4 regions of the Exiguobacterium alkaliphilum genome follow, and region 1 is predicted to be linked to each of the others. Evidence: riboswitches for the same ligand, from Rfam matches in the RefSeq annotation. Region 1 holds a riboswitch; each other region holds the start of a gene.
The links. A riboswitch is a leader RNA that binds a small molecule or an ion and turns the genes downstream of it on or off. The one in region 1 is predicted to bind S-adenosylmethionine.
Positions count from the first base shown of each region.

Region 2: linked by a shared signal. The riboswitch ahead of KB235_RS08940 (aminotransferase class I/II-fold pyridoxal phosphate-dependent enzyme) and the one ahead of mtnK (S-methyl-5-thioribose kinase) in region 1 are both predicted to bind S-adenosylmethionine.
Region 3: linked by a shared signal. The riboswitch ahead of msrA (peptide-methionine (S)-S-oxide reductase MsrA) and the one ahead of mtnK (S-methyl-5-thioribose kinase) in region 1 are both predicted to bind S-adenosylmethionine.
Region 4: linked by a shared signal. The riboswitch ahead of metK (methionine adenosyltransferase) and the one ahead of mtnK (S-methyl-5-thioribose kinase) in region 1 are both predicted to bind S-adenosylmethionine.

Region 1 covers NZ_CP073101.1:621,960-624,160, reverse strand. Annotated here, with positions in the region: gene mtnK (S-methyl-5-thioribose kinase) at 1-1,100, opposite strand, end outside; SAM riboswitch class I at 1,180-1,283, opposite strand; SAM riboswitch class I at 1,487-1,588, shown strand; gene KB235_RS03365 (2,3-diketo-5-methylthiopentyl-1-phosphate enolase) at 1,659-2,201, shown strand, end outside.
Region 2 covers NZ_CP073101.1:1,731,980-1,734,180, forward strand. Annotated here, with positions in the region: gene KB235_RS08935 (AI-2E family transporter) at 1-994, opposite strand, end outside; SAM riboswitch class I at 1,166-1,266, shown strand; gene KB235_RS08940 (aminotransferase class I/II-fold pyridoxal phosphate-dependent enzyme) at 1,344-2,201, shown strand, end outside.
Region 3 covers NZ_CP073101.1:1,680,017-1,682,217, forward strand. Annotated here, with positions in the region: gene KB235_RS08660 (GRP family sugar transporter) at 1-263, shown strand, start outside; gene msrA (peptide-methionine (S)-S-oxide reductase MsrA) at 286-804, opposite strand; SAM riboswitch class I at 871-971, opposite strand; gene KB235_RS08670 (hypothetical protein) at 1,016-1,177, opposite strand; gene KB235_RS08675 (amidase family protein) at 1,289-2,201, shown strand, end outside.
Region 4 covers NZ_CP073101.1:1,299,731-1,301,931, forward strand. Annotated here, with positions in the region: gene pckA (phosphoenolpyruvate carboxykinase (ATP)) at 1-482, opposite strand, end outside; SAM riboswitch class I at 799-915, shown strand; gene metK (methionine adenosyltransferase) at 1,046-2,201, shown strand, end outside.

The sequences.
Region 1 (2,201 bases):
TGACGTTCTTTAATGAGCGCTGTACCGAGCGCGAGCGCATCGCGTTTCCGCTCGAGACGTGTCGTTTCGGGTAACGTCTCAAGGTCTGCGACGCCGGCGAGGCCGATGGCGCGGCGGATGAGTTCGCAACCGGCATAGCCGACCGTGTCGGCGAAAATCGTTTGTAACAAGTCGTCGACATATCCTTCCGTGTCGAACGGCTCGACGGCGTTCGTGAAGTTGTGGCGGAACGTCTTCTCAAACGTCTCCCACACCGTGAGGACGTCCGTGAACCGTTCGAATCGCTTGAGCGGATCGTGGAACGTGGAGAGCGTCAAATGCGCGATAATCTGTCCGACGTCGAAGCCGAACGGTCCGTAGAATGCGAACTCCGGATCGATGATTTTCGTCTCCTGCGTCGTCGCAAAGATGCTTCCTGTATGTAAGTCGCCATGAAGCAAGGCGTCATGTTTCGTGACGAATCCGACTTTCAGTTTCGCCACCTCGACTTTGAGCGCCTTGTCATGCCAGAGGCGTTCGACGTCAGGACGCAGCGCCGCCTCGATATTGTTCGACTCGGCGTCTTTATACGGATCGGTGAAAATGAGCTTTTCCGTGATGTCGCACAGCTCCGGGTTGTAATACTCCCGTTCCTTCCGCTTCTTCTCGATTGGACCGGCCGCGTAGTCGGACGTGGCGAACAACGTCTCGCCTAAAAATTCACCGACGTGACGGGCCAGTTCAGGATACGTCTTCCCTTCGAGGTAACCGGTGCGGACGATTTCATAATCGGACAAGTCCTCTAAAATCGTGTACGCGAGCGTCCGGTCGCTCCCGAGCACGTTCGGCACGAAACGTGGCACGACTTCTGCGAACTGACGCAACGCGAGCTGCTCGATCCAGGCCCGTTCAAGCGTGAGCGGCCAACTTTCCCCGACGATTTTCACATACGGGAGCGCTTGTTTGACGATAAGACGCTGTTCGCCTTGACGGATGCGGAAGACGAGGTTCAAGTTTCCGTCCCCAATCTCATCGCATTGGGCGATCCCTCCTTCTTCAATCAGTCCGAGTGCCCGGACGTGGTCGACGACCGTCTGTTCAGTAAATGGTTGATATGCCATGTCTATTTCCCCTTTCGATGATTTCCACAAAAAAAGCCCCTTTCTCCGCGAGAAAGAGGCACAGCCAGATTGGTTGTTCCTCTCATCTTTCAGACATTCGTCTGGTGGATGTAGCACCGTGCCGTACTGGTCGGTTGCTGCGGCGTCATCGGGCCAATTCCCTCTGCCAACTCGCGATAAGAGTGTGTTATTCGATTTGTGTGACTATGAGCTGAATATTACGGAGTCGACGCCCTGGTTGTCAACGCTGTTTTTTTGAGCATCGAGTCACTTTTTGTTTGCATATATGGAAACAAATTTCTAAAATAAAAAAATTTCAAAAAAGGAATTGACGCTGTGACGATTCTGTGCAAAAATTCAATTAAATTTCACAACTTCAAATCATATTCTTATCAAGAGCAGACGGAGGGACAAGCCCGATGATGTCGCAGCAACCGACCCGATTGGGCACGGTGCTAATTCTTGCAGCAGACGCTGAGAGATAAGAGTTCATTTTTTATGATGACCTCTTGCCTCGGCATGGGGTCATTTTTTGTTTGACCGGAAGGAGGAACGAACATGGGCATCATCGCCACTTATGAAATTAACCGTACGGACCGCGTGGCCGACCTCGCCGCGAAAATCGCGCTCGAGTTGACCGTCGGCACGTGGACAGACTTACCACACCTAGAACAAGCACAGTTACAAGCGTATCGCGCCGAAGTCGTCTCGACGTCACATACGGAAACGACGAGCCGCTTCAAAATCCGCTACCCGCTCCATAACGTCAGTGCGGACTTCTCATCCATCTTGACGACGACGTTCGGAAAGCTATCACTCGACGACTCGGTCCGGCTCGTCGACCTCGATTTACCTGAAGCGTTGCGCGACACGTTTCCCGGCGCCAAGTTCGGGACAGAAGGCGTCCGTCAGCTACTCGGCGTCTACGACCGGCCACTCGTCATGAGCATCTTCAAAGGGGTCATCGGCCGAGACTTGACCTTTTTAGAAGCACAGCTCCGTGACCAGCTCGACGGGGGCATCGATATCGTCAAAGACGACGAGATTTTATATGACAATCCGCTCACCCCTTCACTTGAGCGGGCGCAGATCGGCCGCACC
Region 2 (2,201 bases), 1.1 Mb from region 1:
GGCCGAAGAGGCTGCCGCCGATGATGATCGACGTGATGACCCAAAACGGCGTGATCCCGACGCTGTCGCCGAGAATTTTAGGTCCGAGCCACAATCCATCGAACTGTTGCAATAAGAAGATGAACACGAGGACGAGGACGGCCGTGAACGGGTCGTAGAAGTATGTGATGATGAACGCCGGAATCATCCCGAGGAGCGGCCCGACATACGGGATGAAGTTTAAGATCCCGATGATGACCCCGAGCAAGAGGGCGTACGGTGCCCCGATGATGAGTAGACCGATGACGGCCATCACACCGATGATGAGACAGTCGAGCGATTTGCCGATGATGTAACGTTTGAAGATGTAATCCATCTCCTGGAAGATGTCAATCGTCGTCTTCGCCGTGGCGACAGGGAACAGCGCATACAACAGACGTTTGAACATCCGGGCGAACACTTCTTTGTCTTTCAATAGATAGATGGAGATGACAATCCCAATCAAGAAGTTGATGAGCGTCATCGTGAAGCTCGAGACGTAACTGACCGACGACAACACGGCCGTCTCGACCCAGCCCGAGTAACGCTCCTCGAACCGCTTGAAGTCGAGCGTCTGGGCGATCGTCTCATTGTAATCTTGCAAAAACGCATTCAACTGACCGACGAAGCCGTCAAGTTGCCGGATATAAAACGGCAACTCCTCGATGAGCGAGGCGACGCTCGAATAGATGCGTGGGAACAGCGTCACGGCCGAGATGACGAGCAGCCCGATGAACGTCACGTAGACGATCAAGAGGCCTTGGTATCGTTTCAACGAGAATCGCTCCTCCATATACGACAGCACCGTGTTCAACAAGAGGGCGATCGCGATCCCCATGATGACGGGGGTCAATAGTTGAAACGTATACTGCAACACGCGTGAAATCGTGTCCGGTTCGCTGATGACCCGCCATAAGACGAGTAAAATCAGGCCGATCACTGTTAGTTTCCAAATCAATTGCCGGTTTAGCTCCACGAGTCCAACCCCTCACCCTACATTTTTTTCAGAATAACGTTCTTCTTTTACTATGGCCGTTTTTTTTCAGGGTTTCAAGAGCACTTCGTCATTTTTCAAAATAAGGATTGACAGCAATGGGAACGTTTGGTTTACTTAAGGACATATTACACATAAATCGCATATAAACACTTTCTATCAAGAGAAGCGGAGGGACTGGCCCGATGAAGCTTCAGCAACAGATTGTTTCAATACTGTGCTAATTCCAGCAAGGTAACCTTGAGAGATGGGAAGGTGGTTGTTTGAATACGTCTGTATCTCGACACCCCTTTCCTCGGAAAGGGGTGTTTTTTGCATAGGAGGACCATCCATGGCAGACAGACGTTCAAACTTACTTAAGACTTTACCCCCACAGCACTTCGTCGGGCTCGCGAAAGAAGTGGCCGCGCTCGAACAGGCCGGGGCCGATATCATCCGGCTCGGGCAAGGCACGCCGGACTTGCCGACGCCGAAACCGATCTGCGAGGCGCTCGAGACGGCGCTCGCGAACCCGGAGACCCATCAGTACGGCCCGTTCCGTGGGCAAAGCCGATTGAAACAGGCGGTGTCGACGTTCTACTTGAACGAGTATGGAGTCGACGTCGATGCCGAGACGGAAGTCGCGATTTTAATCGGGTCGAAATCGGGGCTGATCACGCTCCCACAATGTGTCCTTGAACCGGGGGAAGGCATCTTGCTCCCGAATCCGGGCTATCCGGATTATATATCGGGCGCACGGCTGGCCGGTTCGGTCGTGCATGACCTCGTCCTGACAGAAGCCAACGATTTTCTACCGGATTACAACACGCTCGATACGCACGGGGCGCGGCTCATGTATTTGAACTATCCGAGCAATCCGACTGGCGCCGTCGCGACGCCACAATTCTTCGAGGACACGGTCCGTTTCGCCCGAGAGCAGGAACTGATGGTCGTCCACGACTTCGCCTATGGCAGCATCGGCTTTGACGGGAACGTGCCGCCGAGCTTCCTTCAAGCCGACGGGGCGAAAGAGGTCGGCATCGAAGTGTACACGATGTCGAAGGCGTTCAACATGTCCGGCTGGCGCGTCGCCTTCGCCGTCGGCAACAAAGACATCATCGAGGCGATCAACACGTATCAAGACCACGTCCATGTCAGCGTCTTCTCCGCGATTCAAGAAGCGGCCGTCGCCGCACTCGAGTCACCGAAG
Region 3 (2,201 bases), 1.1 Mb from region 1:
TGAAACGGTTCGATCCGAAGACGTTCAAGAACATCTTGGCCGGGATCGCCTGGGGGATCGGGAACTTCGGTCTCTTCGTCTCGAGTGGAGAGGTCGGGGTCGCCACGTCGTTCGCCTTGTCGCAACTGAACGTCGTCGTCGCGACGCTCGGCGGGATTTATCTATTGAAAGAAGAGAAGACGTCGAAAGAGCGCGTCTTCGTCTTTATGGGCATCGGGCTCATCGTCGTCGCCGGCTTCATGCTCGGGATTGCGAAAAGTTAAAAGACGGGCGATTGCCCGTCTTTTATGATTGCCAAGCCACGTCGATGAACGCGTCTCGTCCAGATTTCTTCCGGTCTGCTTTATAGTGGTCCGGATTTTTTTTGTGGAAATCCTGATGATACTCTTCGGCCGGATAGAACGTGTCGGCCGGTAAAATCTTTGTGACGATCGGATCCTTAAATCGTCCGCTCGCGGCGAGTTCGTCGCGACTCTGCTCTGCTTTCACGCGTTGTTCCTCCGAATGATAGAAAATGGCCGGCGCGTATTGGCTGCCGCGGTCTTGGAACTGGCCGCCGTCATCAGTCGGGTCGGTCTGAATCCAATAGAGTTCGAGCAAACGTTCATAAGCGAACAGCGACGGGTCGAACGTGATCTCGACGACCTCGTAATGCCCGGTCGTGCCGGTCTTCACTTGTTCATACGTCGGATCGTCGACGTGTCCGCCCGTATAGCCGGATACGATTGATTCGATTCCGGGCTGTTCCTCGAACGGGGTGACCATGCACCAAAAACAGCCGCCCGCGAATGTTGCTTTTTCCATAAAAAACTCCCCCTGTACACGTATTGTCCAAATAAAAACGCCCATGTCATCGACATGAGCGTTCTGTCATATCGTCCAAGGCAAACGCCTTGCTGGAAGTAGCACCTTGCCGAAGCAGGTTGCTGTGAAGTCATAGAGCCAGGTCTCTCGTTCACTCAAGATATCGATATGTAGTTGGTGAAAGCATCATACCATCTGTCCGAAAGTGTCGTCAACGATTAGGTTTTCGCCGAAGTTGCAGCAACGTGGCCCCGACAATCAAGACGACGAGGACGATGGAGAGCGGTAGCGTATACGGGGCCTCCCCGGCATAGAGCTGTAAGAAGAACAAGACAAAGACGGACAACAAGACGAGTACGTACGAACGGTTCATAGTAACCTCCCTTTTCTTTCAGTTTACCAAGTTACACATTCGTTGGCGAACGAAAACAGGAAATCAAGTGGAAATAGCGAATACGAACGAGTGAGCAAAGGAGGAATCAACATGACTGAACCAAACCCATTTTTCGAACTCGATATCGAGACCGCCCATCTCGGATATAAGGAAGGAACGTTCACCGCGCGTAACGTGACGGCCTATTATTTGACCCGAATCGCCGCATTGAACGACAAGCTGAGAGCGGTCATTCAAGTGAACCCGGACGCTCTGTTCGAGGCCGAGGCGGCCGACCGGGCGTTCCGACGTGGTGATCGCTTGCCGCTGCTCGGCATTCCGGTACTGATTAAAGACAACGTCGAGACGGCCGGTCAGATGAAGACGACGGCTGGGGCCGTCGCCCTCGCGCATCACTTCGCCGGCCGAGACGCCCACCTCGTTCAAAGTTTACGCGCGAGCGGGGCCATCATCCTCGGGAAAGCGAACTTGTCCGAGTGGGCCAACTTTTTGACCGAGGGGATGCCGAACGGTTGGAGCGGGGTCGGGGGCCAGACGCTCAATCCATATGGGGACAAGCTCGATGTCGGCGGGTCGAGTTCAGGTTCGGCGTCCGCGGTCGCGGCGAACATGACGCTTCTCGCCGTCGGCAGCGAGACGAGCGGCTCGATTATCCATCCGAGCGTCCATAACGGCATCGTCGGCATCAAGCCGACCGTCGGTTTGATTAGCCGGAGCGGCATCATTCCGATCTCTCGGTCGCAGGACACGGCCGGCCCGATGGCACGAACGCTCCGGGATGCGGTGCTTGCCCTTGAGGCGATGGTCGGGGAAGACCCGGCTGACCCGGCGACGACGCACCTTCCGGCCGGTCCGCCGTATCGGACGTGTCTCGATGAACGCCAAGCGGTCGGGATGCGCGTCGGGATCGTCAAGATTGATCTGTCGGAAGAAGAACAGGCGCTCTATGATGAGGCGATCGCCTTGCTGAAACAGAGCGGCATCGAGGTCGTCACTGTCGAAC
Region 4 (2,201 bases), 680 kb from region 1:
GGATCTGCCTTATAGCTCGGTGCATAGATGACCGTGAACGGGTCGAACGCACCTTTTGTCGGCCATTCACGAAGGAACAGTTGCTTCGCGAACAAGCTGTGCCATGCATATTCTGTGATGGCGCGAACCGGAAGCGTGTAATGCTCATCCGCACCTGCTGACGCTTCAAGATAGTAGAGCTTTTGTTTTTGCTCAAGATGGGTGAGCACCTTATCGAGCAACGCTGTGAACTTCTCTTCGGCGATCGGTTGGTTGACCGGTCCCCAGTCGACTAAGTGATTGCTGACTTCATCTTGCACGACGAATTTGTCTTTTGGTGACCGGCCTGTGAATTTGCCTGTACTGACAGATAAAGCCCCGTCTTTCGTCAGCACACCTTCCCCGTTTTGAATGGCTTCTTCCACCAATTCTGGAACCGTCAAGTTCCGTTTCACGTCGGCACCGTTAATTAATTCTTCGATTTTCAGGAGCGTTGTCGCCATCCCGAATCCCACCTTTCCCCTAAATAGATGTGGATGAAATCCGCATACTTCCGCAGTTAATTAGTATGACGTTTTTATTATATGTGACACACTAATTAAAAACAAGCGTTTCTTCACTTTAACAAGTAAGCGCTTTCTTACATTGTCATTCTAACATATTCTGTACCAGGTCATAGAACAAAATCGGAAACCGTCATAAAAATGTTTGTTATTTCACAAACATAACTATTTGCCCGTTCGTGAAAAGTTTTACGAATTCGGTCGATACGCTTGACAGAACGGTACGTCATTTATATGATGGTGTTCGTAACGGATACTCTTATTCTGAGCGGTGGAGGGAACAAGGCCCTACGAAGCCCAGCAACCGTCCGACGGAAATGTAGTCGGAAAAGGTGCTATCCTGAAGCGAAGCGTAAGCTTCGAACGATAAGAGGGTAAGGAAGAACGATTCAACCTTTCCCATTGAACGTGGCGAAAGGTTTTTTTCATTACCGTCCCAAAGCAACGCGTAAGGGGAACGAGTACCGTCCACACATCACCCTTATTATAGGAGGTTTTTTGAAATGTCAAACTTGAACCGTCGACTTTTCACTTCGGAGTCCGTCACTGAAGGACACCCGGATAAAATTTGTGACCAAATCTCAGACTCGATTTTGGACGCGATTTTAGCAGAAGATCCAAACGCCCGCGTTGCGGCTGAGACGTCTGTCACGACAGGTCTCGTGCTCGTAGCTGGTGAAATCACGACATCGACATACGTCGATATCCCGAAAGTCGTCCGTGAAACGGTCCGTGAGATCGGTTATACACGCGCGAAATACGGCTTTGATGCCGAGACATGTGCTGTCTTGACGTCAATCGACGAGCAGTCAGTCGATATCGCCCAAGGTGTTGACCAAGCGCTCGAAGCACGTGAAGGTCAAATGACTGAAGAAGAACTCGATGCAATCGGTGCAGGGGACCAAGGTCTCATGTTCGGTTATGCAACGAAAGAAACGCCTGAACTCATGCCGCTTCCAATCTCGCTCGCACACAAATTGTCACGTCGTTTGGCGGAAGTCCGCAAAAACGGCACGCTCCCTTACCTCCGTCCGGATGGTAAGACGCAGGTGACAGTCGAGTACGATGAAGCGAACAACCCGGTTCGCATCGACACAATCGTCATCTCGACGCAACACGCCGAGGAGATCACGCTCGAGCAAATTCAAGCCGACCTTAAGAAACACGTCATCGATGCGGTCATCCCGACTGAACTAATCGATGCGGAGACGAAATACTTCATCAACCCGACTGGCCGTTTCGTCATCGGCGGACCACAAGGGGACGCAGGTCTCACAGGACGTAAGATTATCGTCGACACGTACGGTGGATACGCACGTCACGGTGGCGGCGCGTTTTCTGGTAAAGATCCTACGAAAGTTGACCGTTCTGCAGCATACGCGGCTCGTTACGTGGCGAAGAACATCGTCGCAGCTGGCCTCGCGGACAAAGCAGAAGTTCAACTTGCATACGCAATCGGTGTCGCACACCCGGTATCGATCGCGGTCGATACGTTCGGCACTGGTAAATTGAGCGAGACCGAGCTTGTAGAACTCATCCGTGAGAACTTCGACCTCCGTCCGGCCGGCATCATCAAGATGCTCGACCTTCGCCGCCCGATCTACAAGCAGACAGCAGCATACGGCCACTTCGGTCGCACGGACGTGGAACTCCCATGGG